4 regions of the Salinicola sp. CPA57 genome follow, and region 1 is predicted to be linked to each of the others. Evidence: predicted binding sites of a transcription regulator. Region 1 holds the regulator's gene; each other region holds the start of a gene.
What was found. The regulator sigma-54, encoded in region 1, starts transcription at its own class of promoters, with help from an activator protein. The targets are predictions, from matches to a motif close to TGGCACNNNNNTTGCTNT.
Positions count from the first base shown of each region.

Region 2: a site for sigma-54 is predicted at 5,128-5,145, ahead of urtA (urea ABC transporter substrate-binding protein). Genes of this name have one in related genera too.
Region 3: a site for sigma-54 is predicted at 5,226-5,243, ahead of DOM36_RS06845 (amino acid ABC transporter substrate-binding protein). Genes of this name have one in related genera too.
Region 4: a site for sigma-54 is predicted at 6,500-6,517, ahead of glnL (nitrogen regulation protein NR(II)). Genes of this name have one in related genera too.

Region 1 is NZ_PZJR01000012.1:22,868-30,693, forward strand. It holds gene pmbA (metalloprotease PmbA) at 1-99, shown strand, start outside; gene DOM36_RS14760 (hotdog domain-containing protein) at 206-595, opposite strand; gene mgtE (magnesium transporter) at 654-2,009, opposite strand; gene DOM36_RS14770 (HPr family phosphocarrier protein) at 2,122-2,391, opposite strand; gene rapZ (RNase adapter RapZ) at 2,378-3,334, opposite strand; gene ptsN (PTS IIA-like nitrogen regulatory protein PtsN) at 3,353-3,832, opposite strand; gene raiA (ribosome-associated translation inhibitor RaiA) at 3,842-4,150, opposite strand; gene DOM36_RS14790 (RNA polymerase factor sigma-54) at 4,291-5,724, opposite strand; gene lptB (LPS export ABC transporter ATP-binding protein) at 5,875-6,600, opposite strand; gene lptA (lipopolysaccharide transport periplasmic protein LptA) at 6,753-7,292, opposite strand; gene lptC (LPS export ABC transporter periplasmic protein LptC) at 7,289-7,826, opposite strand, start outside.
Region 2 is NZ_PZJR01000007.1:50,563-58,388, reverse strand. It holds gene DOM36_RS08595 (DUF294 nucleotidyltransferase-like domain-containing protein) at 1-8, shown strand, start outside; gene DOM36_RS08590 (3'-5' exonuclease) at 23-730, shown strand; gene DOM36_RS08585 (BCCT family transporter) at 834-2,465, opposite strand; gene DOM36_RS08580 (acyl-CoA dehydrogenase C-terminal domain-containing protein) at 3,064-4,875, shown strand; gene urtA (urea ABC transporter substrate-binding protein) at 5,248-6,558, shown strand; gene urtB (urea ABC transporter permease subunit UrtB) at 6,650-7,826, shown strand, end outside.
Region 3 is NZ_PZJR01000005.1:76,801-84,626, forward strand. It holds gene DOM36_RS06820 (host attachment protein) at 1-323, opposite strand, end outside; gene DOM36_RS06825 (Rid family detoxifying hydrolase) at 489-878, opposite strand; gene DOM36_RS06830 (amino acid ABC transporter ATP-binding protein) at 904-1,683, opposite strand; gene DOM36_RS06835 (amino acid ABC transporter permease) at 1,748-2,860, opposite strand; gene DOM36_RS06840 (amino acid ABC transporter permease) at 2,862-4,052, opposite strand; gene DOM36_RS06845 (amino acid ABC transporter substrate-binding protein) at 4,138-5,166, opposite strand; gene DOM36_RS06850 (VanZ family protein) at 5,456-5,791, opposite strand; gene DOM36_RS06855 (DUF393 domain-containing protein) at 5,886-6,410, opposite strand; gene hemE (uroporphyrinogen decarboxylase) at 6,382-7,497, opposite strand; gene ribA (GTP cyclohydrolase II) at 7,644-7,826, shown strand, end outside.
Region 4 is NZ_PZJR01000017.1:109,687-117,512, reverse strand. It holds gene DOM36_RS18120 (isocitrate lyase/phosphoenolpyruvate mutase family protein) at 1-260, opposite strand, end outside; gene DOM36_RS18115 (cobalamin-independent methionine synthase II family protein) at 649-1,761, shown strand; gene DOM36_RS18110 (alpha-amylase family glycosyl hydrolase) at 1,875-3,617, opposite strand; gene glnG (nitrogen regulation protein NR(I)) at 3,783-5,192, opposite strand; gene DOM36_RS18100 (hypothetical protein) at 5,189-5,416, opposite strand; gene glnL (nitrogen regulation protein NR(II)) at 5,418-6,461, opposite strand; gene DOM36_RS18090 (DUF4124 domain-containing protein) at 6,639-7,205, opposite strand; gene glnA (glutamate--ammonia ligase) at 7,324-7,826, opposite strand, start outside.

The DNA of each region.
Region 1 (7,826 bases):
TTCGCCGGTCTGCAGGGCGTGGGCGACGATGTCGACCGGCGCGGAAGTGTTCAGACCGGAAGCTGGCTGCTCGATTCGATGACTATCGCGGGGCAGTAAGCGCGATCAGGAGCGAGAACGAGAGCCAGCGACAGTCGCCAGTCGTCGCTGGCTCTCCCGTTGCCAGTGTCGGCGTGCGGCGCCTCCGGATTCCGCGCCTTCGGCTTCAGCCGTCGAGCCGATCCCTGATATAGGTGATCTCGGTGCGACCATGCGGCGCCGGGGTGCCGTCCTCCCCGAGATTCACGAATACCATCCTGTCGATGGTGAGGATGCTCTTGCGCGTGATCTTGTTGCGCACGTGGCACTCCAGCGTGATCGAGGTGTTGCCGAAATGAGTGGCGGTGATGCCGAGTTCGATGATGTCGCCCTGGCGGGCACTGGAGACGAAGTTGATCTCGGAGATGTACTTGGTCACCACCTGGGCGTTGCCCAACTGAATGATGGCGTAGATCGCCGCCTCTTCATCGATCCAGCGCAGCAGACTCCCGCCGAACAGCGAACCGTTGGGATTGAGGTCTTCGGGCTTGATCCATTTGCGGGTGTGGAAGTTCATGTGAGGTTCCTCGCTGACCAGAGCTGCTTGAAGGGGCGCTGAAGGGGGCGATGTCCCGCTACAGATAGAAGACCGTCGCCAGCCCCAGAAAGGCGACGAAACCGACCACGTCGGTAATCGTTGTCAGCAGGACGCCGCCGGACAGCGCCGGATCGATCTTGAATTTCTTGAGCATGACCGGAATCAGGGTGCCGGCCAGCGTCGCCACGGTGAGGTTGATGACCATCGCCATGGCAATGATCTGGCCTAGCCGGATATCGTCGAAGCGGAAGACGGACATGGTGCCGACGACCACCGCCCAGATCAGGCCGTTGGTCATGCCGACGAGCAGCTCGCGGACCAGTAGCCAGCGGACATTGGCGCCGGAAACGTGCCCGAGCGCGATCCCGCGAATCAGCACGGTCAGGGTCTGTGAACCGGCGATGCCGCCCATGCTGGAGACGATCGGCATCAGTACTGCGAGTGCCGCGATCTGCTGAATGGTGTCTTCGAAGAAACCGATGGCGATGGAGACGATGGTTGCCGCGATCAGATTGATGCCGAGCCAGAACGCGCGGCGACGGCTGGTCTTGAGCGCTGGCGCAAAAGTGTCTTCGTCCTCGTCGAGACCCGCCATGCTCATGACCTGGTGCTCGGCGTCCTCGCGAATGACGTCGACCACGTCATCGATAGTGATTCGGCCGAGCAGCTTGCCGTCGATACCGACCACCGGCGCCGATATCAGATCGTGCTTCTGGAACAGTGTCGCGACATCACTATCCGAGGCGGTGGCCTGGATCGCGTGGAAATCGGTCTCCATCACCTCGCGCACCAGCACCGAGATATCCGAGACCAGCAGCCGGTTGAGCGACAGGATGCCGATCAATTCATCGCGTCGAGTGACGACCAGCAGGGTATCGGTAGCATCCGGCAGTCTTTCGTGACGGCGCAGGTAACGCAGGACGACATCCAGCGTGATGTCCGGGCGGATGGTGATCGCGTCCGGGTTCATCAGGCCGCCGGCGGTGTCCTCCGGGTAGGAGAGAACCGCTTCGACCCGCTGACGCTCCTGCGCCTCCATCGACTGGAGGACTTCCTGGATGACCTTGTTGGGTAGCTGCTGCAGCAGGTCGGCGAGGTCGTCGACGTCGAGGCCTTCGGTTGCCGCCAGCAGCTGTTCCGCGTCCATGCGGTTGAGGAATTCGATCTGGACGTCGTCACCCAGATACTGCAGCACGTCACCGTGCAGCTCGGGATCCAGCAAGCCCCACAGGATCTCACGCTCTTTGGGTGGCGATGACTCGAGCAGGTGAGCGACGTCCACCGGTGCCAGACCACGGTTGAGCATGCGCCGCGCTTGATCCAGCGCGCCGCTCTCCAGCGCTTCGTTGAGCTTGGCCAGCCGGGGCTGCAGCTTTTCCGGATTGTTGCTCATCCTGAACGGTCATCCTTGAACGACTGGCGATAGGCCGAACATTCTACCATCGTCGGAGGAAATGACGAGGATGGAAAACGCTGTTCACGAACGATGCCGATGGCTGTGAGCGTCACTCGTCCTCGTGGAAACGCGCTTCGAACAGGCCGACGATCGCATCCATGGCAGCGTCGGCATCGTCGCCTTCGGTCACCACGGTCAACTCGGTGCCGCAAGGCGCGGCGAGCATCAGAAGGGACATGACATTGGCGGCATCGGCCTGGCGTTCGCGATGGTGGACGGCAACGCGAACGGCGAAGGGTTGGCAGCATTGAACCAACTTGGTGGCCGCGCGGGCATGTAGCCCGCGGCGGTTGGTCAGGCGAAGTTCACGTGTCGGCATCGCGCTTGGGGGATCCTGCGTTTTGTAGTGGTGCATCCTGCAACGCTGTCTCTCGCGGCCTCGATGCTGGCGAGAGGGCGGTCTGGATACCGAGTTCGCGATGACGAAGTCGGATGTCCGCGGATTCGTGATGAAAGTGGCGAGCCAGGCGCTCGATCAGGTAGACCGAACGATGCTGGCCGCCGGTGCAACCGATGGCCACCGTCAGATAGCTGCGGTGGCTGGCCAGATAGGCCGGCAACCAGCGATCCAGCCAGGCATGGATATCACCGGCCATGGCGTGGACGTCGGAATAGGACTCGAGGAATTCGACGATCTGGGGATCGCGGCCATCGAAGGCGCGCAAGCCCGGGTCCCAGAACGGATTGGGCAGGCAGCGGGCGTCGAACACCATGTCGGCGTCCAGCGGAACGCCTCGCTTGAAGCCGAAGGATTCGAAGGTCAATGTCAGACGACCGCCGGTATGCCGCGCGACCTGCTCGCCGATTCGCGCACGCAGGTCATGCACCGAGAGTCCTTGAGTGTCGATCACCAGGTCGGCCATGCGGCGAATCGGTGCCAGGTACTCCTGTTCGTGATCGATCGCTTCGGCCAGTGTCATGTCGTTGCCGCGAGTCAGCGGATGACGACGGCGGGTGGCCGAGTAGCGCTCCAGCAGGATCTTGGCATCGGCGGTGAGATAGACGACCTGAGTGTCGATTCCGCGTTCCCGTACCGCGTCCAGCAATACGGGGAAGCGCTCGAGCGCTTCCGGCAGGTTCCGTGCATCGATGCTGACTGCCACGTTAGGGCGCGTTGGCGGCGCGCTGCGAAGTTCATCGATCAGTGGCGCCAGCAGGTTGGCGGGAAGATTGTCGATGGCGTAGTAGCCAAGATCCTCCAGTGCCTGCAGGGCGATCGACTTGCCCGAGCCGGAGCGACCGCTGATGATGACCAGTTGCATGCGTAATGTGTCCCGATATCAGCCGTCGTCGCTGGGCTGGTGATGACGAATGGCCTCGCGCAGGGCCTCGTGCAACGCCTGCTGTGATTCGGCGTGGCGCAGCTGCTGCCTGACGCTGCTCTGATTCATGATGCCGGCGACCTCTGCCAGCAATGAAAGGTGCGTGTCGTCCGCTTCTTCCGGGACCAGCAGCACGAATACCAGATCCACCGGCTCGCCATCGATCGCATCGAAGTCGATGGCATCTTCCAGGCGCATGAATCCCGCGATCGGCACCTTGCAGTGCGGGCTGCGGGCATGGGGAATGGCAACGCCGTTGCCGATCCCCGTGCTGCCCAATCGCTCGCGACCGATCAGGCGGCTGAAGACTTCCTGGCTATCCAGGCTGGGTGTGTTTTGGGCGACGAAGGTGCTGAAGAATTCCAGCAGACGTTTTTTGCTGCCCCCCGTGACCCCGTAAAGGGTGCGTTCGGGGGGCAGGATCTTTTCCAGTGTCATCATCAGGCGTTAACGGGCGCCGGCGCCTTGGGCGCGGGCTTGTGCCTTCTCTTTGTGTTTGACCAGTTGGCGGTCGAGTTTGTCGGCGAGCGAATCGATGGCGGCATACATGTCGGTATCGCTGGCGTCGGCGTGTAGATCGGCGCCGGCGGCATGCAAGGTCCCGGCGGCCTGTTGGCGCTCCTTCTCCACACTCAGGGTAACCTGGACATTGGTGATGTTGTCGTAGTGACGCTCCAAACGAACGAGTTTTTCTCCGACGTAGTCTCGGAGGGCATCGGTCAGGTCGACATGGTGGCCGGTAACGTTCACTTGCATGACACACTCCTGTTGCGGCAGATGGCACTTCTGATTGTAACCCTTTTCAGGGCACTGCAAAGGCATCGTGATGGATCGGGATCGGATTGGCGAGTGCCAATCGATGCGTCTCGCCGAATCGGCGTGACGATAGTATGACGTCAGGACAGGCGTTTGCGTTCACTCGATGAGGGAATGCCCATCGCTTCCCGGTATTTGGCCACGGTGCGCCGGGCGACGCAGATATCGGACTGGGCGAGCAGTTCCACCAGTTTGCTGTCGGATAGTGGTTTCCTGGGGGGCTCTTCGCCGATGAACTTCTTGATCCGGGCGCGGATCGCGGTACTCGAATGGCTGTCGCCGTCACCGCGCTGGCCGCCAACCTGGCTCGAGAAGAAATACTTGAGCTCGAATACGCCGCGCGGGGTGTGGATATACTTTTGCGTCGTGACACGGGAGATCGTCGACTCGTGCATGTCGACGCTGCCGGCGATGTCGGCCAGAATCAGCGGTCTCATCGCTTCTTCTCCGCGATCGAGAAAGTCGATCTGGCGCGCCATGATCTCCCTGCCGACACGCAGCAGCGTATCGTTGCGGCTGGACAGGCTCTTGAGCAACCAGCGGGCCTCCTGCAGATGCTGGCGCAGGAAGGTGTTGTCGTCGCTCTTGTCGGCCCGTTTGATCAGCGCAGCGTAGTCGGGCTGGATACGCAGCCGGGGCAAGGCCTCGGCGTTGAGCTCGATGCGCCAGCCTGCCGGAGAGGGCGTGGCGACGAGATCGGGAATCACGTAATCGTCGCGACGGATATCGAAGCCCTGACCGGGCCGAGGGTCCAGCGTGCGAATCAGTTTGATGACACGGTCGAGCTCGTCGTCCTCGAGTCGCAGGCGTCGTTTGAGCAGCCGTCGATCATCGCCGGCCAGCGCTTCGAGGAATTGTCGCACCAGGCGTTTGGCTTGCGGTAGCAGCGGGGTATCGCCATCCAGCGTGCCCAGCTGTAGCAGCAGACATTCACGCAGATCGCGGGCACCGACACCGGTGGGGTCGAACTGCTGCAGTCGCATCAGCATGTGTTCGAGATCGGCCGTGCTGATGCTGTCGCTGCGCTGGGCGCGGAGACTGATCGTCAGCTCGTCGAGCGAACCGATGAAGTAGCCGTCGTCATTGATCGCGTCGATCAGGCACTCACCCAGCTCCCGCTCGCGGTCATCGAAATCGCCCATCGCCAGTTGCCACAGCAGATGGTCGTGGAGCCCGACGGCGGCGGCGTTGCGATCGAAATCTGGTGCGTCTTCGCTGCCGCTACCGTTGCCCAGCGCGCCGGCGGTAGCGTCCTGGTAGGTGTCGCTCCAGTCGCTGTCGAGCGTCAATTCGTCGGGGATATCGGTGGCCCACTCGTCCTCCTGGGTCTCCGAACTCTCGAGTTCCTCATACGGCTCCTCCAGCTCCAGCATCGGATTGGACTCGAGCGCTTGCTGAATCTCCTGGCAGAGATCGAGCGTCGACAGCTGAAGCAGTTGAATCGCCTGCTGAAGCTGAGGCGTCATGGTCAACTGGGTGCCGACTCTAAGTTGCAGCGAGGGCTTCATGGACATGGAGAAGGGGCGTCACGATCAACGAGAGAAACGTTACGTTACTGGTTGATTTAACGACATGCAACGTTTTATGCAATATACATGCCACCCGTGGCGGGGTGAGTGACTCCAGCCACCGGTGGCATGCCGTACGAGAGCAAGGATGGCGGACTATAAGCGGAATTCGTGACCCAGATAGACGTCGCGAACGCGCTGGTTGTCGAGGATCGCTTCCGGGCGGCCCTCGGCGATGATCTGGCCGTCGCCGACGATATAGGCGTTGTCGCAGATGTCCAGCGTCTCCCGCACGTTGTGATCGGTGATCAGAACGCCGATTTCGCGGTCACGGAGTTGGCGAATGATGCTCTTGATATCGCCGACCGAGATCGGGTCGACACCCGCGAAGGGTTCATCGAGCAGCACGAAGGCCGGCTCCGTGGCCAGCGCGCGCGCGATCTCGACGCGTCGACGCTCGCCACCGGATAGGCTCATCCCGAGATTGTCACGAATATGCTCGATGTGAAAGTCGCCGAGAAGCCGCTCGAGCTGGGCGCGTCGTCCGGCACGATCCAGGTCCTTGCGGGTCTCGAGGATCGCCATGATGTTGTCGGCGACGCTCAGTTTGCGGAAGATCGAGGCTTCCTGCGGCAGATAACCGATCCCGGCCTGAGCGCGGTCGTGCATCGGGGCGCGGCTGAGGTCCCGCTCGTCGATATGGACGCTGCCGGCATCGGCCTTGACCAGGCCGACGATCATGTAGAACGACGTTGTCTTGCCCGCGCCATTGGGGCCGAGGAGCCCAACGATGCTGCCCTGGCGAAGAGTCAGGCTGAAATCATGGACGACGCGACGTCCCTTGTAGCTCTTGGCCAGATTGGTGGCCGTTAGCGTTTTCATGGATACGATCCTTGTGGCAGCGCGACGCAACGTGATCCGGGGCCGGTAGTCATCACCGGTGTCGGTCCCGAATCGGCGCTCAATTCATGGCTGGAACGGTGACTTGGCCGATGGCTCGAGAAGATTGCGCGAACGATTGACTGTCAGGGCGGCTATTGAGACGACGGAGAGGCGTCACGTGGCGTCAACGTCATGCGGACGCGACCGTCACTGTTGCCATCGCTATCCTGGCTGGCCCGGGCCTGGATGCGGCGCGAATCGAGATAGTATTCGACGTAGGCGCCGTCGAACGTGTCCCCGGCCTGGTGCAGCTCGGCATTGCCGATCAGCTCCACGCGACGCTCCGCGGCATGATAGACGACGGTGTCGCCCCAACCCTTGACCAGATCCTCGTCGGGCGCCGGCTTCTGCTCGAGGTAGGCGCGTTCTCCGCCACCGCCCTTGGCGGTGACCTGGCTGACCTGGCCGTTGGCGCCCCGCTGGATGTCGACGCGTGCGGCCTTCAGGTTCATGCTGCCTTGCCGCATGTCGACGTCGCCGGTATAGACAGCGGTGCCCTGACGGTCGTCGATCTCGAGCTGATCGGCGGCGATCTCGATCGCCGCACTGGCATCGCTTTCCAGAGCGACGGCCGGAAGGCTGGAGAAGCCCAGTGCGGTCAGCACCAGAATTTGCCCGAGTTCTCGCCTCATGATCCTTGATCCTTGGGTTGCTGTGACTGAGGTTGCTGTGGCAGGTGACCCTGCACGTTGTCGGTCAGACGCATACGGTCTTCGTTGATCCAGGCGTCGAAGCGATCGCCGCGCATGCTCTGGCTATGCTGACGTAACACGGAGGTGGTGTCACTCCAGGCATGGGCTTCACGATTATCGTAATGCAGCGTCCGGGTTTCCAGGCTCCAGGCCTGCTCCGGCTGTACGAGGCGCGCATTGCCTTGCAGCGTCAACTGCTCGCCGCTTCGACTCATCCGCCCGGTGTCGCTGGTGACCTGCCATTGGCGCTGCTGGTCGTCGGTCAGATAGCCGTGGGGCTTTTCGGTGCGAATGATGTCGTCGGATGGCGTATGCACCAGTCGCGGAGTTTCCAGACGTTGATAGGCGCGACCCTGCTGGTCGAAGCGGGTCATGCTGGCGTCTTCGAGGTAGTAGTCCGGCTCGCCGGTCGTGTTGCCGATCGTGGGCTGTTGCTGGTCTTCCCCGCGTTGATCCAGATAGGTCAGGCCACCG
Region 2 (7,826 bases), on a different contig from region 1:
GTCGATGATTCCGCGATTCGCGATGAAATCGAAGGTCGAGCCAAACTGGCCGGATTATCTCGCCGCCCGCGCTCAGCGGACGAGTGAATCGCGGCTGGCGAGCTTCTTCGCCCAGGGCACGCTGGATCCCGAGACGCCCATCGGCGAGGCGCCGCTGGTTGCGATGGACTTCGAGACCACCGGGCTGGACGGCAGCCGTCATGACATCGTCAGCGTCGGCGTGATGCCGTTCACCCTGTCGCGGATCCGTCCTGCCGACGGGAGGTACTGGGTGTTGTCACCGCGGCGCCAGCTAAGCGATGAATCGGTCGCCTTCCATCACATTACCCACGCCGAGGTGGCGGATGCGCCCGACTTCGCCACGATCATCGACGATCTCCTGGGCCTGCTGGCCGGGCGGCTGGTCGTCGTGCACTATCGCCAGCTGGAACGAACCTTCCTCGATGCGGCCATTCGCGAGCGGCTGGGCGAAGGGCTGCTGATGCCGATGATCGACACCATGTCGCTGGAAGCGCGACTCCATCGCCAGTCCTTGTGGGCGAGGTTGCGGCGCTGGGCGGGAAGGCCGATGGCGTCGATCCGTTTGCACGAGAGCCGCCAGCGTTACCATCTTCCTGCCTATACCGGGCACCACGCCCTGGTCGATTCACTGGCGACGGCGGAGCTGCTGCAAGCGCAGATTCTTCATCACTACGATTGGCAGACGCCGGTCAGCGCGCTTTGGCGTTGAGGACGTCGGCGTCGGGGTAGGACAGGGCAAATCGAATCTGCCAACGAAAAGCGGGCGGCTCATTGAGCCGCCCGCCTTGTCGATACATCCTCTGCAACGACGCCTATCCGCGAGGCTCGGACCGCAGCCCTTGAACGATCGCGTAGCACGCCGCCAGTAGCACGATGGTGAACGGCAGACCGGTCGTGATGACGGCCGCTTGCAGTGCCCCCAGGCCACCCCCCAGCAGCAGCGCAATGGCGATGGCGCCTTCGATCAGGGCCCAGAACACGCGCTGGGGCGTCGGCGCATCGACCTTGCCGCCCGCGGTGATCGAGTCGATCACCAGCGAACCGGAGTCGGATGAGGTGATGAAGAACACCATGACCAGAACGATACCGACGAAGGACGTGATCGACGTCAGCGGCAGTTCACCCAGCATGGTGAACAGTTGCAGCGGAAGCGCCGCTTCCTTTACGCCCTCGAAACCGTCGTTGACCAGCTGATTGATCGCGGTGTCGCCGAAGGCGGTCATCCACAGTACGGAAACGACGGTCGGTACCAGCAGTACCGCGATCAGGAATTCGCGCACGGTACGGCCACGGCTGACGCGGGCGATGAACATGCCGACGAACGGGGACCAGGAGATCCACCAGGCCCAGTAGAAGGCAGTCCAGCCATGCACGAAGTCGCTGTCTTCACGTCCGAACGGATTGGACAGTGCCGGGAGATTCTTCAGGTAGGACCCCATGTTCTCGACGAAACCGGTCGCGATCAGCAGCGTGGGACCGACAAAGATCACGAACAGCAGCAGCAGGAAGGCGAGCCCCATGTTGATCTGCGACAGACGCTGCACGCCCTTGTCGACACCCAGCATCACCGACATCAGTGCGACCAGCGTGATGCCGATGATCAGCAGCACCATGGTCACATCGGTATTGGGAATGCCGAACAGGAAGTTGAGACCGGCGGAAGCCTGGGAAGCGCCGAAGCCTAGCGACGTCGCCAGCCCGAACAGCGTGGCCAGTACTGCCAGAATGTCGATGATATGGCCCGGCCAGCCCCAGATGCGCTCACCCAGGATCGGGTAGAAGATCGAGCGCATGGTCAGCGGGAGCCCCTTGTTGAAAGAGAACAGCGCCAGCGACAGCGCGACGACCGCGTAGATACCCCAAGGGTGCAGGCCCCAGTGGAAGATCGTCGCTGCCATGGCCAGGGACTGGGAGGCGGCGGGATCACCCGCGGCACCGCCCAACGGGGCCCATGAGTCGCCAGTGACGGACGTGCCGAAATGCGTGATCGGCTCGGAAACGCCGTAGAACATCAGGCCGATGCCCATGCCTGCCGCGAACAACATGGCAAACCACCCGGCATAGCTGAAATCCGGCTTGGCGTGCAGGCCACCGATTCTCACCTTGCCCAGCGGGGTGAAGATCAGTACCACGGAAAGCAACACGAAGATATTGGCGGCAAACAGGAACAGCCAGCTCAAGTTATCGGTCAGGAAGCTTTTCGCCCCATTGAAGATCGGCCCCATCTGATCCGGCAACGCCAGCGTGATGATGACGAAGAACAGAATCAGCAGGGAGGAGACCGAAAAGACCTTTCCATGCAGATCGACATTGAGACCAAACTTATTGGTCTGGATATTGTCCTGGCCAATCACATAATCGGTATCGATGAGATTGGCGGGACCTTCTGGTGCCGGTATGCCTTCCTGCGGCGCATCCGGCTCTTTATTGGCGTCTTGAGCCACTAGCCGTCTCCATTCTTTGATATGTCTCTATATTCAGAGCCGCACTCGCTTAGCGAACGACGACGATTCCCTTGCGCTCCCTTGCGTCATTCGAGCGTCGTGCCAGATAGCGCTCGGCCTGCCAGGGAGAGCACTTAGTCTGGCGTATCCGCGGGAACACGCAAGTTTCCCAATTATCCTGAATCAAGTCGGGCCTTCCAACCGTCTGGGGGAGAAACTCCGGGTTTTCGCAGATTTATCTGGCAAAAGGTGGTGTCGACGTCGACTGTTACCGCTCGAATCGGTGACGGTAACGACTGATCTGCTAGGTGCTGTCTGCAAAGTCGACGAGCGAAGGCAAGACCGGGGTGCTTAGCTAAGGCAAAAACCGATCAAAGAGCGGGGTTTACGCGGTGTCAATGAGCATGTTACCCGCTCTGCTCGCCCTTCGAACGTTCTGAACATTGTTCAGTGAGTCGATTTTTAACGCCGCATGGGCGAGCGCAGGCAGTTTTCAGACAGGGCCTAGACCAAGGTCAGAGTGAAGTGGAGCGCCGTTCTCGCCTATAGTCGCAACCAGTATTGAAACGAATGTTTGAAAGGCATCGGGAGAGTTCGAATGGCCGACTATCGTGCACCGCTCAACGACATGCGCTTCATTCGCGATGAGGTGTTCAACGCCGAGCGGGAGTGGCAAGAGATGCCAGCGACCGCCGAGTTGAACGCAGAACTCGCCGATGCCGTGCTGGAAGAGGCAGGGCGTCTCGTCGAGGCGGAACTGTTCCCGCTCAACCAGAGCGGGGACGCCGAGGGGTGTCGTTTCGAGGGCGGCGAGGTGACGACACCGACCGGGTTTCGCGCGGCATTCCAGGAGCTGGCCGGTGGCGGATGGTGTGGTCTGGGGGGCAATCCCGAGCATGGGGGGCAAGGCTTGCCGAAATTGCTGACCCAAGCCTTCGACGAGATGCTCTATGCCAGCAACGCCGGCTTCGCCCTCTACCTGTCGCTCAACAACGGCGCGGGGCTATTGCTCGATGCCTACGCCGACGAAACGACCAAGGCGCTCTATTTGCCGCGCCTTTACGCCGGGGAGTGGCTGGGCACCATGTGTCTGACCGAGCCGCATTGCGGCACCGACCTGGGACTGATCAGAACGCGCGCCGTGCCCGAGGAGAACGGTCGGTACGCCATCACAGGGAGCAAGATCTGGATCACCGGCGGTGAACATGATCTGACCGAGAATGTCGCCCATCTGGTGCTGGCCAAACTACCGGATGCACCGGCGGGCGCCAAGGGTATCTCGCTGTTTCTGGTACCCAAGCGGCAAGTGCTCGAGAACGGCTCGCTGGGGGGAGCAAACGGCGTGGTCTGCGGCGGGCTCGAGCACAAGATGGGCATCAAGGGCAGCGCCACCTGCGTGATGCATTTCGAAGCCGCCGAGGGGATCTTGATCGGCGAGCCCCATCAAGGGCTGGCCACCATGTTCACCATGATGAACTACGAGCGACTCTCGATCGGCATACAGGGCCTGGGATTGGGCGACGTCGCCTACCAGAGCGCGATGGCTTTCGCCCGCGAGCGTCGTCAGAGCCGCGCCCCCGGCGGTGCCGTCGAACCTGACCAGGCCGCGGATCCGATTCTGGTGCATCCCGATGTGCGACGCATGGCGCTCAATGTTCGCGCCTGGAATGAAGGAGGGCGGCTGTTCGCGGCTTTCGTGGCACGTGAGCTCGATCGTGCCAAGCATCATCCCGATGCCGGGATGCGGGAAGTGGCGGCGGATATGGTGGCGCTGCTGACGCCGGTGGCCAAGGCTTTCCTGACCGATCGCGGCTTCGCGGCGACGGTGGAATCGCAGCAGATCTATGGTGGCAGTGGATACTGTGTCGAGTGGGGCGCCGAACAGTTCGTGCGTGATGCCCGAATCGCGATGATCTACGAGGGCACCAACGGCATTCAGGCGATGGATCTGGTCGGGCGCAAGCTGGTACGCAACCAGGGCGCCTACGTGGAGCGTCTGGCCGAGCAGATATGCGCCGATCTCGACGACAGCGATGACGGGCACGAGATCGACGCTTCGGCCTTGCGATCTTTCAGAGAAGCCGTCGAGCGCGAGCTGGCACGATTCGAGCGCGTCAGCGAAGCGCTGATCGAGGCTGCCAAGGCGGATCCGGCCGCCGCGGGCGCCGCGGCTCATGATTACCTGCAGTTGCTGGGCTATACGGTTTACAGCTGGATGTGGTGGAAAGCGGCTCGCGCAGCGCAGCGCGGTCTGGCTCGGCAGGGAGCTGCCGGTGAAGATTTCTATCGGACCAAGTTGATCGTGGGGCAACATTTTCTGACGCGCCAGCTGCCGCAGGCCGAGTCGTTGGAACGTCAAATCGCTGCCGGTCCATCAGGATTGATGGCACTGGAGGCATCGCACTTCTGAAACTTCCGGGGGCATCGACAACGATCGGCTCGATGGAACGGTTTCTGCACTCTTATGGAGCGCCCGCTGACAGCGGGCGCTTTTTTATGTCCATGACGGTGCATCGGGTCAGCGATAGGTGAAGGGCCTGCACCACGAAAGAAAATCGGCGGGCGGCAGCCGACGTCTATTTGCACCAATAAAGGCCGTTTAACCCATATTTCCTTACGGTTTCCCGGTTTTTGTATACAGGATTGCCGCAGTCACCAATCAAGGCACGGAAAATGCATTGGGTTTATCCGATCAAGTTCCGCGCCTGAGGCGCGGGTGTCCACGATCGTCAGGCCGATTACCAAAGGTCATGACCAGGACCAGGAGAATCCAATGACAACAATATCCCTTCGCAAGTTGATTGCCGGTTCCAGCATCGCGCTGGGGCTGGCCGGTTTCGGTAGTACCGTCCTTGCCCAGGATGCGGCGCAGGATGAAGGCCCGATCCGGGTCGGCATACTGCACTCGCTGTCGGGCACCATGGCGATCAGCGAGTCGACGCTCAAGGACGAAATGCTGATGCTGATCGACAAGCAGAACGCGGCGGGAGGCCTGCTGGGTCGCCAATTGGAGCCGGTGGTGATGGATCCGGCCTCGGACTGGTCGCTCTATGCCGAACAGGCGCGCGACATGTTGACCGGCGACGATCATGTCGACGTGATCTTCGGCAACTGGACTTCCGCATCCCGCAAGGCCGTCTTGCCGGTCGTCGAAGAGCTCGACGGGCTGCTGTTCTATCCGGTCCAGTACGAAGGCGAAGAGTCCTCCGAGAATATCTTCTACACCGGTGCCGCGCCCAATCAGCAGGCGATTCCGGCGGTCGATTACCTGATGAGCCAGGGTGTCGAACGCTGGGCGCTGCTGGGTACCGACTACGTCTACCCACGCACGACCAACAAGATTCTGGAAGCCTATCTCAAGGCGAATGGCGTCGCGGATGACGACATCATGATCAACTACACACCGTTCGGTTTCAGCGACTGGCAGTCGATCGTCTCGCAGGTCAAGGATTTCGGCAGTCAGGGCAAGAAGACCGCGGTGGTATCGACCATCAACGGCGATGCCAACGTGCCGTTCTACAACGAGCTCGCCAATCAGGGCATTTCGGCAGGCGACATTCCCGTCGTGGCGTTCTCGGTGGGTGAGCAGGAGTTGACCGGTATCGACACTGCACCGCTGGTCGGACACATGGCGGCGTGGAACTACTTCATGAGCGTCGACAGCGATGCCAACTATGACTTCATCGATGACTGGGTCGCTTATACCGGCAATGACGAAGCGGTGACCAACGATCCGATGGAAGCGCACTACATCGGCTTCAACATGTGGGTGCAGGCGGTCGAGAAAGCCGGGACCACCGACGTCGACGCGGTCAAGGATTCGATCATCGGTGTGACCGTGCCCAATCTGTCCGGCGGTGCCTCGACGATGATGCCCAACCACCACATCACCAAACCGGTGATGATCGGCGAGATCCAGGACGACGGTCAGTTCAGCGTGGTCTGGCGCACGCCGACGACCGTCGCCGGCGACGCCTGGTCGGACTATCTGCCGGATTCCAGGAACCTGATCAGCGACTGGAGAGCCCCGCTACGCTGCGGCAAGCTCGACGTCGAATCGATGACCTGCGAAGACGGCCCGGGGGCCGAATAACGCCAGGCCGCCGGCATTCGGACGGGCGTCGGCGGCAGTGGGCAGAACCTGGGTCTGGCGCCGCATCGGAAGGCGGTGTCGAGGAACGAACATGATCAAGATTGAACACTCGGCAGGCCGTTCGCCAACGCGCCTGCTGGCGCACTCCCTGCTGCTGTGCCTGTTGATGGCATGGGGCTCGTGCCTCAGTCAGACGGCTGCGGCCGCCCTCGGCGAGCCACAGACGGAAGCGCTGTCGAAGGCCGAACCGCAGGCGCTGCTCGAAGCGCTCGATACGGGCAATTTTCGGGCCAAGGGTGACGCTGCTCAGGCCATCGCGGACAGCGATGCCGAGCAGAAAACGCGCTGGCTGCAGGCGCTGCTCGATGGGCGCCTGGGCAAGGAGCGTCGTGGTGAGCGCTTCTACATCATTACCGACGACAGTGGCCGCGAGTGGCCGATCATCGACGCCATCACGTTCGAGGATGCCGGTAGCGGCACCCGGCGCACGGTCGATGTCTTCAGGATCAACAATGACCTGCGGACCCGGATTCGAGGGCTGCTGGCTTCGCTTTCCCTGAGTGCCGGCGACGAAGCGTCCCGGCTTTCAGCGGCCAAGCGGCTGATCGGCGAGATCTCGGCGGAAAACGCCGCCAGCGTGCGCAAGATGCGCGACGACGAGAAAAGTCCCTCGGTTCGCGATCAGCTCGATATCGGTCTGGCGCTCTTCGAGGTGCAGCAGGGCGACGCCAAGGCGCTCGACACGCTACGCGGCAATCTCGATACCCGGGTGCGCAATACGCTGGCGCCGATCGCCGCCGGCGATTCGGCACTCGCTGCCGAGGCCCAGGCGGTCCTCGGTGGCATCGAGAGCAAACGCGCCTGGTACGACCGCGCGCAGACGCTGTTCTTCGGCCTCAGCGCCGGTTCGATTCTGGTACTGGCGGCGATCGGCCTGGCGATCACGTTCGGTGTCATGGGCGTGATCAACATGGCCCACGGCGAGCTGATCATGATCGGCGCCTATACCACCTGGATGATTCAGCAGGCCTTGCCGGGTCAGCCGGGTCTAGCGCTGGCGCTGGCGATTCCCGGCGGCTTTCTGGTCGCCGGCGCGTTCGGGGTGGCGATCGAGCGCACGGTGATCCGCTTTCTCAAGGGGCGCCCGTTGGAGACACTGCTGGCCACCTTCGGCCTCAGTCTCATTCTGCAGCAGCTGGTACGCAGCGTGTTCTCGCCGCTCAACCGCCGCGTGACATCGCCGGACTGGCTGCAAGGGGCATGGCAGA
Region 3 (7,826 bases), on a different contig from region 1:
TTTTCTCGCAACTGGCCCAGAAACTGCGGCGCCGCAATCAGTACGAACTTGTCGGCCTTGCCCTGGGTCCTCGCATCACGCAGATAGCCCGCGACTTCCTTGGCGAAGACCATCGCCTGCTTTTCGGAGGTGGCGTTCTCGTTGCCGGTCTGACGCTGGCTGGCGCCCGAGGTCGCCTCGCCCTTGCCGCCGGTGCGCAGATCGCCGGTATGCAGCCGGGACTCCGGATGCGTCAACGTCTCGATCTCCCGCAGCGTCCGCGCTTCTCGAGCGAAGATGCGCGCGCGTGAGGCATCGGCGGCGACGACAAATGTCTTGTCCATGATCGATTCTCCAAGTCCGTGGATGGTACTCACCAAGCGTGGTAGAGATTCGCGCGTCGCTCAACCCCTACCCGGTCGGCAGCATGGAAACGACGGCGCCGAAACGACAGCGCCCCGCTGGCTGGCGGGGCGCTGGCGATACCATCCGGCCTTTCGACGCGAACGCTAGGCCGGTGGAATCCAGGCAATCATGTCCACCTCGACATCGGCCCCGCCAGCCAGGCCGGTGACGCCGATACAGGTCCGCGTGGGCAGCGGGTTCTGGAAGTAGCTGGCATAGACGCCGTTCACTTCTTCGAAGTGGCCCATGTTGGTAATGAAGACCCGGCTCTGGACGACGTGTTCGAAGCTGCTGCCAACGGCCTCGAGCACGATCGCCAGGTTCTGCATCACCCGATGTGTCTGCTCGGTGAAGGTTCCCAGCAGCATCTCGTTGGTCTCCGGCACGGTCGGCATCTGGCCGGTGATAAAAACCAGATTGCCGACCTTGCAGGCGTGGGAGAATGGCGCGATCGGCTGCGGTGCGCCCTCGACGAAGAGTTTTTCGATACCCATGTCCGTGGCTCTCTCCATCACGAGGTCAATGTCCCAGAATCTGGCTCAGGAACAGTTGGGTGCGTTCGGAACGCGGGTTGTTGAAGAACTCGTGCGGCGGCGCTTCCTCGATGATCTGCCCCTGGTCCATGAAGATTACCCGGTCGGCGACGGTCTTGGCGAAGCCCATCTCGTGGGTGACGCAGAGCATGGTCATGCCTTCATGTGCCAGCTCGATCATGACGTCGAGCACTTCCTTGATCATCTCAGGATCGAGCGCTGACGTCGGCTCGTCGAACAGCATCACCTCGGGACGCATGCAGAGCGCCCGGGCGATCGCCACGCGCTGCTGCTGGCCACCCGAGAGCTGGCCGGGATACTTCAGCGCCTGATCGGCGATCTGGACGCGCTCGAGATACTCCATGGCGGTCTTCTCGGCCTCGGCACGGGGCTTCTTCTGCACCCAGATCTGGGACAGGCAGCAGTTCTCCAGCACGCTCAGGTGCGGAAACAGATTGAAGTGCTGGAAGACCATGCCGACGTTGCGGCGAATCTGTTCGATCCGCTTGACGTCATTGGTCATCGGCACGCCGTTGACCACGATCGAACCCTGCTGATGCTCCTCCAGATGATTGATGCAACGAATCATCGTCGATTTTCCCGAACCTGACGGTCCGCAGATGACGATGCGCTCCCCCTTGGTCACGGTCAGGTTGATGTCGCGCAGCACATGAAAGCTGCCGTACCACTTGTTGAGATGATCGATTTCGATCATCGGTCCGTCGCTGCCGGGCGCGGTGGTCCGAGACGCTGTCGCTTCGCTCATGGCAATGATTTCCTGATGACGATCTTGTTATGTGAGGACGCAGGCGCAGACACGCTCGCCGCCCTCACCGTTTATGTCCGGTATTGAGACGGCGCTCGATGTACTGGCTGTAGCGAGACATGCTGAAACAGAAGATCCAGTAGACCGCCGCCGCGAACACGTAGCCTTCGGTGGAGAAACCGAGCCAGTTCGAGTCGGTCAGTCCGGCACGGATGATCGCCAGCAGGTCGAACAGGCCGATGATCAGTACCAGCGAGGTGTCCTTGAACAGCGCGATGAAGGTATTGACGATGCCCGGGATGACCATTTTCAGCGCCTGCGGCAGAATGATCAGCCCCGTTCGCTGCCAGTAGCTTAGTCCCAGCGCCTGTCCGGCCTCGTTCTGCCCTTTGCCGATCGCCTGCAGGCCACTACGAATGACCTCCGCCATGTACGCGCTCCAGAAGAACATGATGCCGATCAGCGCACGCAGCAGCTTGTCGAAATCCAGCTCTCCCGGCACGAACAGCGGCAGCATCACCGACGCCATGAACAGCACCGTGATCAGCGGGACCCCTCGCCAGAACTCGATGAAGATCACGCAGATCCCTTTGACGAAGGGCATCTTCGAGCGCCGTCCCAGCGCCAGGATGATACCCAGCGGCAGCGATCCGACGATGCCCACCACCGCGATCGTCAGCGTCAGCATCAGCCCGCCCCAGGCGCGAGTCGGTACGTACTCGAGTCCGAACGAGCCGCCCACCAGCAGGAAAAAGGCAATGATCGGGAAGCCGGTCAACGTGAACAGCGCCACCCACTTCTTGCGCGGCATCTTCGGCACCGCCAGCCAGGCGACCAGAATCGCCAGCAGCGCAAACACGATGTCGACCCGCCAACGCGCGGCCTCGGGGTAGAAGCCGTAGATGATGGATTCGAACCGGGCCGAGATGAAAACCCAGCAGGCGCCATCACCGGTACAGGCATCACGCGTGGTACCGATCCAGTCGGCATCGATGATCGCCCACTCAAGGAATGGCCAGACCAATCGCGCCAGTAACACGATGACCACGATCGAGACGATGCTGTTGATCGGACCGTTGAACAGATTGGCCCGAAACCAGCCGATCACGCCTCGGCTCTGGTCGGGCGCCTCGCGCGCGTCGATCATCTCGGTGCGGAAGGTAGAGTCAGTCGTCATCTCAACGCTCCTTCAGCAGCGTGCGGGCATTGTAGAGATTCATCAGGAACGACACCGTCAGACTGATGACCAGGTAGACCGCCATGGTCATGGCGATGATCTCGATCGCCTGCCCCGTCTGGTTGAGCGTGGTGCCGGCAAAGACGGCGACCAGATCCGGGTAGCCGATGGCGGTGGCCAGCGATGAGTTCTTGATCAGGTTGAGATACTGGCTGGTCATCTGCGGCACGATGACCCGCATCGCCTGGGGGATGACGATCTTGCGCAGGGTAATGGCCTCCGGCAGGCTCAGCGAGCGTGCCGCTTCCGTCTGACCGTGAGAGACCGACAGAATGCCCGAGCGCACGATCTCGGCAATGAAAGCGGCGGTATAGATCGACAGCGCCAACCACAGTGCCAACAGCTCCGGCAGAATATTGATCCCGCCGCGGAAGTTGAACCCGGTCAGTTCCGGCAACGTCCACTCGAGTGGCGAACCGGTGAGAAGGAAGACGATCAATGGCAGGCCGATGACGAGAGCCGCGCCGATCCAGTAGACCGGCAGCGCCTGCCCGGTTCTTGCCTGACGTCGCTTGGCGAACAGTCCGAACAGGATGGCACCGACCACGGCGATCAATAACGCCCACGGCGTGGCGGCGAAGCCATCCAGCGGCTGTGGATCGGGCATCACCATGCCGCGAACGTTGAAGAAAAAGGCATCGAACAACGACAGGCTCTGTCGCGGCGATGGCAGTGCCCGCAGCACGGCGTAATACCAGAACAGGATCTGGACCAGCAGCGGGATGTTACGGAAGGCCTCGACATAGATCGTGGCCAGGCGCGCCAACAACCAGTTGGGCGACAGCCGGGCGATGCCGACCATGAAACCGATGATGGTGGCCGCCACGATCCCCAGCGCCGACACCAGCAGCGTGTTGAGCAGTCCGATGACGAACGTCTTGCCGTAGGTGCTATCGCTGGTGTACTCGATCAGCGTCTGCGGAATCGCAAAGCCAGCCCGACCTTCGAGAAAGCCAAAGCCGGTATGGATACCGCGGGCCTCGAGGTTGAGCAGCGTATTGTGAACCAGATAACCGACGAAGGCCGCCAGGACCAGAAACAGCACGGCCTGGACGATCAGGGCGCGAATGGCGGGATTCCGCCACAAGGGCCCCCGCCCCCGACGCGGCAGGGTAGTGGATGGACGCAACATGAGTTGTCTCTACTCGAGCGTTGAGAGGCACCGCGTCCCGGCGCTCAGACCGAAGGGACGCGGTGTCGAGAGGACGATTTAACGCTTAGCGAACCGGCGGGGCATACTGGATGCCGCCCTCGTTCCACAGCGCGTTGATGCCGCGCTCGAGCTCCATCGGCGAGTCCATACCGACGGTACGTTCGAAGACTTCGCCGTAGTTGCCGACCATCTTGACGATGTTGTAGGCCCAGTCGTTGCTGATGCCCATCTGCTCGCCGAAGTTACCATCCTTGCCCAGCAGGCGAGCCACGTCCGGATTCGGCGGGTTATCGCGCATCTGGTCGACATTTTCGCTGGTCACGCCGAGTTCTTCGGCATTGAGCATGGCGAACAGGCTCCACTTGACGATATCGAACCACTGATCGTCACCCTGGCGCACGACCGGACCCAGCGGTTCCTTGGAAATGCGCTCGGGCAGAATGACAACGCCGTCGGGATCCGCCAGCTGCAGACGCAGCGCGGCCAGCTGCGAGGAGTCGGACGTCAGTACGTCACAGCGGCCACTATCGAAACCCTGAGCGGTCTGGTCCGAGGTATCGAAGGCGACCTGCTGGAACTGCATGTCATGCGCCTTGAAGTAGTCGGCCATGTTCAGCTCGGTGGTGGTGCCGGCCTGGACACAGATCGACGCCCCATCAAGCTCTGTCGCACTCTTGACGCCCAGGTCCTTGCGTACCAGGAAGCCCTGACCGTCGTAGAAGTTGACGCCAGCGAAGTTCAGACCCAGGGAGTTGTCACGCGTGGCGGTCCAGGTCGTGTTGCGGGAGAGCAGATCGACCTCGCCGGACTGCAGGGCGGTGAAACGCTCCTTGGCGGTGAGCGGAGAGAAGACGACCTTTTCCGGATCGCCCAGAACGGCCGCGGCAACGGCACGGCAGACTTCGACGTCGATACCGGTCCACTTGCCATTCTCGTCGGGTGAGGAGAAACCGGTAAGGCCCGTGCTGACGCCACAGGTGAACTCGCCGCTGCTTTTGACATCATCCAGAGTGGCAGCCTGAACATGGGTGACGGCAACCGCGGCTAGCATGGCGGCTGGCATGACAATCAGGCTTTTATTCTTGTAGCGCATATGGAATCAACTCCCTCGCGTTATCATTTGAGTGCATGTCGCGACATGCCCAGATGAAATTAGCAAAGTTCGTTCCACTTTCGCTCTGCCGCGCGTAAAACCCTGTTTCAACGCTACTCTAGCGCTATCGTCGACCGGCCTTGCGACCTCTGTCGGGTTTGGAATCCGCCGGAACAACAACAAATTGTTTCAAAACAGTGCCTAAATAACACAAGCGCACCAAAAAGGTGCTCGATATCGAAGGGCGTTCCAACGGCATTGCCATCAACTGGCGGGGCGATCTCTTCGACTATTGTTGAGTGCCATTCCGGTAGCGTATCCACTTTCCGATCAGGAAAAGCCCCACCAGACCCACGCCGGCACCCAAGGCATTCGCCAGAATGTCGCCCCAGTCGCCACCGTGGCGCCCCGGCACCCAGATCTGCAGCACTTCGATGACGATACTGACGATGACGGCCACCCCCCAGGCGACCATCCACCGGCGACCGGTGAGACGCAGGCCCGCTGCCAGACCGGCGTAGGCGATGAAATGGTTGAGCTTGTCCCACGGCAGGTGCTGCGGCAGATCGGAAGCCGGGCTCAAGCTGCCCCAGGCGATACCCGCGACCCAGATCAGCGTCAGCATCGCGCATCTTTTTTGCCACGCGCTCATCGGCATCGTCGTCCGTCCCTGAATGCCGGCTTGTCGAGCCCTCGATCCCTGCGTCGCCGGTCGAAGTTCACTGTCCGTCGGCCAGTTGCGGCGGCAGTCCGCAGCGTCGACAGAATTCGGGCGTCAGCGTCTTGAGCCAGCGCGCATGACCTTCGAGACGCTCGCCACCGACGAATGCCAGCCGGTGCCGGTGATCGCCGATGAAACGGTAGCCGCTCTCGCGCAGGGGCCGCGGCACCCGCCGCAGCGCGCCGAGATGCTGCCACTTTCCCTGCAGTCGGGCGGCGAGACGCCAGGCGGCATCGCTGTTGCGGCTGAGCTCGCCGTCGGCGACATACCAGATGCTGTCGGTAGCGGCGAAATCGATCTGGTAATGCGCCCCGATCCGGCGGGATACCGCACTCGACAGCCCGGCAATGCGCAGCTGGCTGCCGTCGCGTTCGTGCGCCAGCAGCCAGCGCACCGAACGCCGGCAGAACGGGCAGCCGGCGTCGAACAGCAGCAGGCCATCCCCGAACTCTGTACCGGCAGGCGCTCGGCTGACTGGCTCTCTGCTGCCAGGCTCAGCGATGGTAGGCGGGACTGAGTTCATGCAGGGCGTCCATGAACGCGGTGACGTGGTCCGGATCGGTGAACTGGCTGATGCCGTGGCCCAGGTTGAAGACATGTCCCTCGCCCGGCCCGAAGCTTTCGAGAATGCGCGCTACCTCTTCACGAATCCGCGACGGCGGCGCGAACAGCACGTTGGGATCGAGATTGCCCTGCAGCGCTACCCGCCCCCCGACGCGACGCCGAGCGTCGCTCAGTTCCGTGGTCCAGTCCAGGCCCACGGCGTCGCAGCCGCTGTCGGCGATCGACTCGAGCCACTGCCCGCCGTTCTTGGTGAACAGGATCACCGGTACGCGACGACCGCCGTGCTCGCGAATCAGGCCGCTGACGATGCGCTGCATGTAGGCCAGCGAAAACTCGCGATAGGCTGGCGTGGAGAGGGCCCCGCCCCAGGTATCGAAGATCTGCACGACCTGAGCGCCGGCACGGATCTGGGCGTTGAGATAGTCGGTGACCGCAGTCGCCAACAGACCGAGCAGACTGTGCAGCGTCTCCGGATCGCCGTAGAGCATCGCTTTGAGGTGACGGAAATCCTTGCTCGAGCCGCCTTCGACCATATAGGTCGCCAGCGTCCACGGGCTACCGGAGAAGCCGATCAGCGGCACGCGGCCGTTGAGCTCGCGACGGATCGTGGCGACCGCGTTCATGACGTAATCGAGATCGCGCTCGGCGTCCGGCGCCGTCAGCGCGGCAACGTCCCCGGCGGAGCGCACCGTCTTGCGGAACTTGGGGCCCTCGCCGGTCTCGAAGTAGAGCCCGAGGCCCATGGCATCCGGAATGGTGAGAATGTCCGAGAACAGGATCGCGGCGTCCAGCGGGTAGCGCTCCAGCGGCTGCAGCGTCACCTCGCAGGCCAGCTCGGCATTGCGGCACAGATCCATGAAGCTCCCCGCGTGGGCGCGAGTCTGACGATACTCCGGCAGGTAGCGGCCGGCCTGTCGCATCATCCAGACCGGCGTGCGATCGAGCGGTTGACGAGCCAGCGCCCGCAACAGGCGATCGTTATGCAGCGCCTGCGGCGGGAGATCCTGGGAAAGCGTCTGCGGCTGGGTATCCTTGGAGAAAGTCATGACAGCCTTTTACGTTCGAGATTTGCTCTCATTGTAACGGATCGGCCGGCGGGCCTGTTATAATGCTGCCCCTTTAATTATCGGCGCTCTGGTCCAGGCATTCGATGCCGAAGCCTTCGAGCGTTTCCCCATATCGCGAGGTCATCGTGACGATCCGCTTCATCGCCGCATCGCAACTGCCCACCCCTTGGGCGACGTTCATGCTGCACGGCTTCCAGGAAGAGTCCAGCGGCAAGGAACACGTCGTGCTGACCCTCGGCGACGTCACCACGCCGGCGCCGGTCCTGGCCCGCGTGCATTCGGAATGCCTGACCGGTGATGCCCTGTTC
Region 4 (7,826 bases), on a different contig from region 1:
GTGCGCATGACGTTGAGGGCGTTGCCGTAGCCGTGGTCGGCATCGGCGATCACCGGCAATCGGGCCACGCGACCGATGCGGGTCGCCTGCTCGACGAACTCGCTCAAGGTGATCAAGGCGAAATCGGGCGCCGCCAGCACCTGCAGCGAGGCGACCGACCCCCCGAGAATGCCCACCTCGAAGTCGAGATCGGCGGCGATGCGAGCCGACATAGGATCGAATACCGATGCCGTGTAGTAGCAGGCGTCGCTGGCCAGCAGCCGACGAAATTCATTACGTAAATCGTGTTGCGAGGGGGTCGTCACGGAACACTCCTGTTCTTTTTCACTGTCGTTCAAAATTCAGTCGTTCAAAATTCAGTCGCTCGGGCGCGAGGGGCGCCATCGAGAAAGACTCCCGCCGATAGCCGGTGACGTCGCGATGAAGGCGTCGGCCTGGAGCGATAATCCTACCACTAAAGTTTGAGAAACGACGCCGCCAGCGAAGGTTGCCGGGAGCGGGAATGAATGCCGTGCATCCCGATCCTGAGTCGGCTTCATTGGCCCGCCTTCTCCGAAACCCGCATCATTGGCGGTCTCAGCATCCCTACTCGCCGGTCATGCCGCTGACATGCCCCAAGGCGCCACCGCACGACAACAGGAAAGATTCATGTCACAAGCGCATCCCCCATTCCGAGCCGATATCGTCGGTAGCTTTCTTCGTCCAGCGGCGCTGAAGGACGCCCGGGCAAAATATCACCAGGGCGACATTGATGCCGCGGCCCTCGCACGCGTGGAAGATCGGCAGATTCGAGAGGTGGTCGCGCAGCAGGAGGCAGCCGGTCTTCAGGTCGTGACCGACGGCGAGTTCCGACGCGCCTGGTGGCATTTCGATTTTCTCGAGCAGCTCGACGGCGTCACCGGCTATCAGGGTGACCAGGGCATCCAGTTCCAGGGCGTGCAGACCGGCGCCAAGCAGATCCGCGTAGACGGCAAGGTCGGCTTCAATCCAGCGCATCCGATGCTGGATCACTTCCGCTACCTGGCCAGCATCGCCAACGTCATGCCCAAGATGACGATTCCGAGCCCCAGCGTGCTGCACTTCCGGGGCGGTCGAAGGAAGATCGACAGCGGCGTCTATCCGAGCCTGGACGCGTTCTTCGCCGACACGGCCGATGCCTATCGCGGCGCCGTCCGGGCGTTCTACGACGCTGGCTGTCGTTACCTGCAGCTGGATGACACGGTATGGGCCTATCTCTGCTCCGAGAAGGAGCTGCAGGCGGCGCGGGATCGCGGCGACGACCCGGACCGGCTGCAGGCGATCTACGCCGAGATGCTCAATCATGCGCTGGCCGACAAGCCGGACGATCTGTACGTCTCGCTCCACGTCTGTCGCGGCAACTTCCGCTCGACCTGGATCAGCGAGGGAGGCTACGAGCCGGTCGCCGAGACCCTATTCGGCAAGGTCGACGTGGATGCCTGGTTCCTCGAGTACGACAGCGACCGTGCCGGCAGCTTCGATCCACTGCGCTTCATTCCGGAGGGTCGCCAGCAGGCCGTACTGGGGCTGATCACGACCAAGATGGGTGAACTCGAAGACCCGCGCGCCATCACCGCACGTCTCGATGAGGCAGCGCGGTTCGTCGACAAGCGTCAGCTCTGCCTGAGCCCACAGTGTGGTTTTGCCTCCACCGAAGAGGGCAACAACCTCGCCGAGCAGGCCCAGTGGGAGAAGATCCGACTGACGCTGGAGATCGCCAACGCCTACTGGAGCCAGGACTGAAAGGCCGGCAGGACAACCCTGCCACGAGGAGGCGCCACGCCTCCCCGTGTTCTCGCCAGTCAACGGTATCGCTGTCAGTCAAAAGCTCACTGTCGGAATAAGCGAAACTCACGTCAGTGAGACTCGCCATCCTCGTTGCGCATCAGCGATCCCAGCAGGCGGCTGAGGAACCCCTTGCGCTCGGGATCGGGCTCCTGCTCGATCAGCGCCCGCGGGTCGATGCTGCTGCGATCGATATGCACGAACGCCGCCTGGTAAGCCGGCAACGTCAGTCGGCCATCGCTCAGCTTGGGCGTAAAACCGGCCTGGTAGACGATCTCGCCGGCACCGGCGGGCAGACTGGTCGCGCGCGATTCATTGGTGAGATTGAAAACCGCCAGAATCGCCTGATCATGGGAGACGCGCAGCCAGCCCAGCAGCTCGTCGTCGAAATCGCTCAGGATCAGGGTACCGTCGACCATGGCCGACTGCGATTTGCGCCAATGCAGAAACTCCCGCGTGACCCGCAGGGTGCTATCGGCGTCGGCAAGCTGCCGCTCGACCGAGAGCTGGCGATGGTGCCCATCTACCGGCAGCCACGGCTCCATCGAGGTAAAACCACCCAGCTCGCCGCTCGTCCAGGGCATCGGCGTGCGGCAGCCGTCGCGTCCCTTGTACTCCGGCCATAGCGCCAGACCGTAAGGATCGACCAGCCGCTCGTAGGGCACGTCGGCTTCCGGCAACCCCAGCTCCTCGCCCTGATAGAGGCAGATACTGCCGTAGAGCGAACAGAGCATGACCGTCGCGACCTTGGCCACCAGCGGCCCGTGCTGCTCCAGATTCTCATGCTCGGTCCAGCGCGACACGACGCGCTGGACGTCATGGTTGGAGAGCGCCCAGCATGGCCAGGCGTCTCCGGCGTAATACTGGAAATGTTCGATGATGTCGCGCAATCGCTGAGCACTGAACTCGGCATCGAACAGATCGAAGGTATAGGCCATATGCAGACGGTCGTCGCCGATGGTGTACTCGACCATCCGCTCCAGCGGCCGATCGTCGGAGATCTCCCCCACCGTCATGGTGCCGGGATACTCGTCCATCAGTGCACGCAGCTCGTTCAGGAACCCGATGTTTTCCGGCTGACTGATATCGAACTGGTGGCGTTGCATCGAATAAGGGTTCGATGCCGGTACACTCGGCGTCTTGAGCTCGCCGCTCCCGAGCGCCGGATTGTTCTGCAGCGCCAGGCTGTGAAAATAGAAGTTCGAGGTGTCCAGGCGGAATCCGTCGACGCCGAGATCGAGCCAGAAGCGGGCGTTGTCGAGCTGCTCCTTGCGCACCGCCGGGTTGTGAAAGTTGAGGTCCGGCTGACACGACAGGAAGTTGTGCAGATAGTACTGGCGCCGCCGGCTATCGAAAGTCCAGGCGCTGCCGCTGAAGAACGACAGCCAGTTGTTGGGTGGCGTGCCGTCGGCCTTGGGATCGGCCCAGACGTACCAGTCGGATTTCTGATTCTCTCGCGAGCTGCGACTCTGGATGAACCAGTGGTGCTGATCCGAGGTATGACTCAGCACCAGATCGATGATCACTTTCAGGCCCAGGCCATGGGCACGCTCGAGCAGCATCTGGAAGTCGTGGAAGGAGCCGAACATCGGATCGACACCTCGATAGTCGGTCACGTCATAGCCGAAATCCTTCATCGGCGACGGAAAGAACGGCGAGATCCAGATGGCGTCGACGCCCAGTTCGGCGACGTAGTCCAGCTTGGCGGTGATGCCGGGAAGATCGCCGACCCCGTCGCCGCGCGCGTCCATGAAACTTCTGGGATAGATCTGGTAGATGACGCTGCCACGCCACCATTGGGTCGAGTCGAGCATGGAGCTCCCCATGTTGGTGAAATTGGATCTCGGCGTTACCGCCAGCCTCAGCAGTGACACGAACCAAGGCAACGCCCGGCGACCCACCGGGCAGTGGCCGCCATTCGAGATTCATGATTCGAGCGACGCCGGCCTGAACGTTTCCGATCCCCCCGATGTCGAGCGCTATTCGTCGGCCAGCGCCGGCAGCAGTACCTTGACCTTGCGCGTCAGGGTGTTGCGTCCCCACCCCAGCAATTCGGCAGCCTCGCCCTTGCGCCCGCCGGTATGTTTCAAGGCAGTCTCGATCAGGATGCGCTCGAAATCCGGCACGGCTTCTTCGAGCAGATGCGTGTGACCCGAGGCCAAGGCCCGGTCCGCCCACTCCCGGAACGCATTGCGCCAGTCGCCGCTGGGCGCTTCGCTGCCCTCTAGGTCACGCAGTTCCGGCGGCAGATCATCGACCAGCACTTCACGCCCGGAGGCCATCACCGTGAGCCAACGACAGGTATTTTCCAGCTGACGAACATTGCCGGGCCAGGGTAACCGGGTCAGATGCGTCTCGGCATCCTTGGTCAGAACCTTGGATTCGGCCGAGAGTTCCTTGGCGGCCTCGGCCAGAAAATGCTGGGCCAGACGGGGAATGTCCTCCCGGCGCTCCGACAGTCGGGGCAGATGAACGCGAATCACGTTGAGCCGGTGGAACAGATCCTCTCGAAAACGGCCGTCCATCACCAATTTTTCCAGGTTCTGGTGGGTCGCGGCAATGATCCTGACATCGACCTTCACCGGCACGTGGCCGCCTACCCGGTAGAATTCGCCGTCCGCCAGCACGCGAAGTAGACGGGTCTGGGTGTCGGCGGGCATGTCACCGATCTCATCGAGGAACAGCGTGCCACCATCGGCCTGCTCGAAGCGCCCGCGACGCTGGGCTGCGGCGCCGGTGAACGCGCCCTTCTCATGGCCGAAAAGTTCCGACTCCATCAGATCCTTGGGGATCGCCGCCATGTTGAGCGCAATGAACGGATGTCCACTGCGCGGGCTGTGCTGATGCAGCGCCTGAGCGACGCGCTCCTTGCCGGTACCCGATTCGCCGTTGATCAGTACGGTAATGTGCGATTGCGATAGCCGACCGATGGCCCGGAACACCTCCTGCATCGCCGGCGCCTCGCCAATGATCTCGGCGGACAGTCCCTCCGGCATCGCCGCTGGCGAGCGCCGTTCGCGGGCATGAGCCACGCCCCGCCGGACCAGCGCCAGCGCATCGTCGACGTCGAACGGCTTGGGCAGATATTCGAACGCCCCGCCCTGATAGGACGCCACGGCACTGTCCAGATCCGAGTGCGCCGTCATCACGATGACCGGCAGGTCGGGATGCATCTCGCGAACCTTGGCCATCAGGTCGAGCCCGTCGAGCCCCGGCATCCGAATGTCGGTCAGCAGTACGTCCGGTGGGTGTCGCTCGATCGACTCGAGCGCGGCATCGGCCCGCTCGAACGACTGCACCTCGAGATCCGGCTGCGCCAGGGCCCTTTCCAGAACCCAGCGGATCGCACGGTCGTCGTCGACGATCGCGATACGGGCGATTTCAGTCATGGCAGTTCTCCAGCAGAACGGTGAATCGCGCTCTCGGCGACTTCGATACTTTCGATGACTTCGATATTTTCGATATTTTCGATATTTTCGATATTTTCGATGACTTCGATGACTTCGATACTTTCGATGACTTCGGTACTTCGAAACTCCCGACAACATGGGTCGGCAGCCCGCGTGTCCGAGGTGGCAACGGCATCCGGGTGCGAAGTGGAAACGCAGTCCAACTCACTGCGGCGCCTCGAAAGGAATCAGCAACCGGAACTCCGTCGCGCCCGGGTGCGATTCGCATTCGATCAAGCCCTGGTGCTGATGCAGAATCGACTGCGCGATCGACAGACCCAGGCCGCTGCCCTCGGCACGCCCGGACACCATCGGGAAGAACAGAGTCTCGCGAATGTGCTCGGGGATTCCGGGGCCGTTGTCGACGATCGCGACTTCGCAAACCAGTCGGTGGCGCTCGGCGCCCAACGTGAACTGACGACGAACCCGAGTTCGCAACAGCAGACGCGGTTCGAGCGTGCCGGACTCCTCCATGGCCTGAACCGCATTGCGCGCGATATTCAGAACGGCCTGGATCAACTGCGGCTCGTCACCGATCAGGTCCGGCATGCTGGGGTCATAGTTGCGCTCGAAACTCAGCTGATGGTGCTCCGCCTCGAGCAGCACCCGCACCCGCTCCAGCACTTTGTGCACGTTGAGCGGCTCGTGGTGCACCAGCGTATTGGGGCCCAGCATGCGGTCGACCAGATCTCGCAGCCGATCCGCTTCCTCGACGATGATCCGGGTGAACTCGGTGAGTTGCGGATCGGGAAGATCCCGCTCCAGCAGCTGCGCGGCGCCCCGAATGCCACCCAGCGGGTTCTTGACCTCGTGGGCGAGACCGCGCATCAGCACCTTGACCGTCTCCTGACGCGCCATCAGGGCCTCTTCCCGCGAGATTCGCAGCAGCCGGTCCCGCGGTTCGATCTCGAGCAGCAGTTCGCGACTGGTGATCGGTGTCGCAGTGAAATCCACCGTGATCACGTCACCCGCGGTCAGCACCAATGCCGCTTCGCGCTGGGTATAAGGATGAAATTCCTGCATCGCCTTGTGTAGCACCTGGCGAACGCTGCCATCCTCGCCGTTCAGGCACTCGAGCCATTGCCCGACGACCCGGGGGCGGCTCGCGGCCAGCAGCGCCTCGGCGGCAGGGTTGAGCCAGCGCACGTGAAGACTCTCGTCGAGTAACAGGACAGCCGTCGTCATGTGCTCCAGCAAACGTTGATACATGCGTTGTTCCATCGTGGTGATCCGGTATGTGCTTATACAGTGCAAAAACCGCGCCACTCCCAGATTCGAGCCGCTGCCGTAGGAGTGCTCGATGAGAGCCTGATCTTTCGTTCATCGAACCAGAACTTCATTCACCAAAATAGTGCACGCGCTTGGAAGAACGCCCACCGATCGGGATTACCGTTTGCGGTTGGGGTTATTGGGATTGGCCGGCAGGTTGACGCTGGCCCGTTGCACGTAGAGCGTTACCGTCGGCGTCGACAGGCGTACTCGGCCCTGGGCATCGAGCAGCTCGGCCTGAAGCTGATGTTCGCCGCGGTCGAGCTGGCTCAGCGCGAAGACGCTGGTGTGCATCGGTGACTGGCTGATCTTGCCATCGACCCGGAGTTGAACACGATCGTCTCGCTGCAGCGCGGGCTCGATCGCCAGCTTCACCTGGACGTTACCGGCCTGGCCGGTCGGCAGCGTCTGGCCGTTGGCCGGGCTGGTGATCGCGAAGCGGTCGTACTCGATGGCCGGCGTCGGTGCCGCCGCTGGCTTGGGAGGGTGCGTGCCGGATTCGATCTCGACGGGATCGACCACCGTGATCGGTTTGAGGTCGATCCGTTGGCCCGCTTTCGGCTCGTCGCTGTAGGCCACGTTGCCATCGGCATCGACATGCCGATAGACCGAGGCCGCCATGACCGGCATGGCGAACGACAGCGCCGTACCCCAGATCATCCACCCCACCACCCGTGTTTGCATCGTCGCCACTCCTCGCCATTCATCCATCGTCATCGGCCCGGTGACGAAAAAGCCCCACCGAAGTGGGGCTCTGTCAGGCCGCAGGTCAGGGCTTGAACCTTGGACGCTGTGTCGACGCTTAGACGCTGTAGTACAGATCGAACTCGACCGGATGCGTCGCGAGGCGCAGACGCTCGACGTCCTCGTTCTTCAGCGCGATGTAGGCATCGATCATGTCGTCGGTGAACACGCCACCTTCGGTCAGGAAGGCACGATCGGCGTCGAGCGCTTCCAGGGCCTGATCGAGGCTGGTCGCCACGGTCGGGACCTTCTTGCCTTCTTCCGGCGGCAGATCGTACAAATTCTTGTCCATGGCATCGCCAGGATGAATCTTGTTCTTGATCCCGTCGATACCGGCCATCAGCATCGCAGAGAACGCCAGGTACGGGTTGGCAGTCGGGTCGGGGAAACGGGTCTCGACGCGCTTGCCCTTGGGGTTGGAGGTGTACGGAATACGAATGGACGCAGAGCGGTTACGCGCACTGTAGGCCAGCATGACCGGCGCTTCGAAGCCCGGCACCAGACGCTTGTAGGAGTTGGTCGAAGCGTTGGTGAAGGCGTTCAGCGCACGCGCATGCTTGA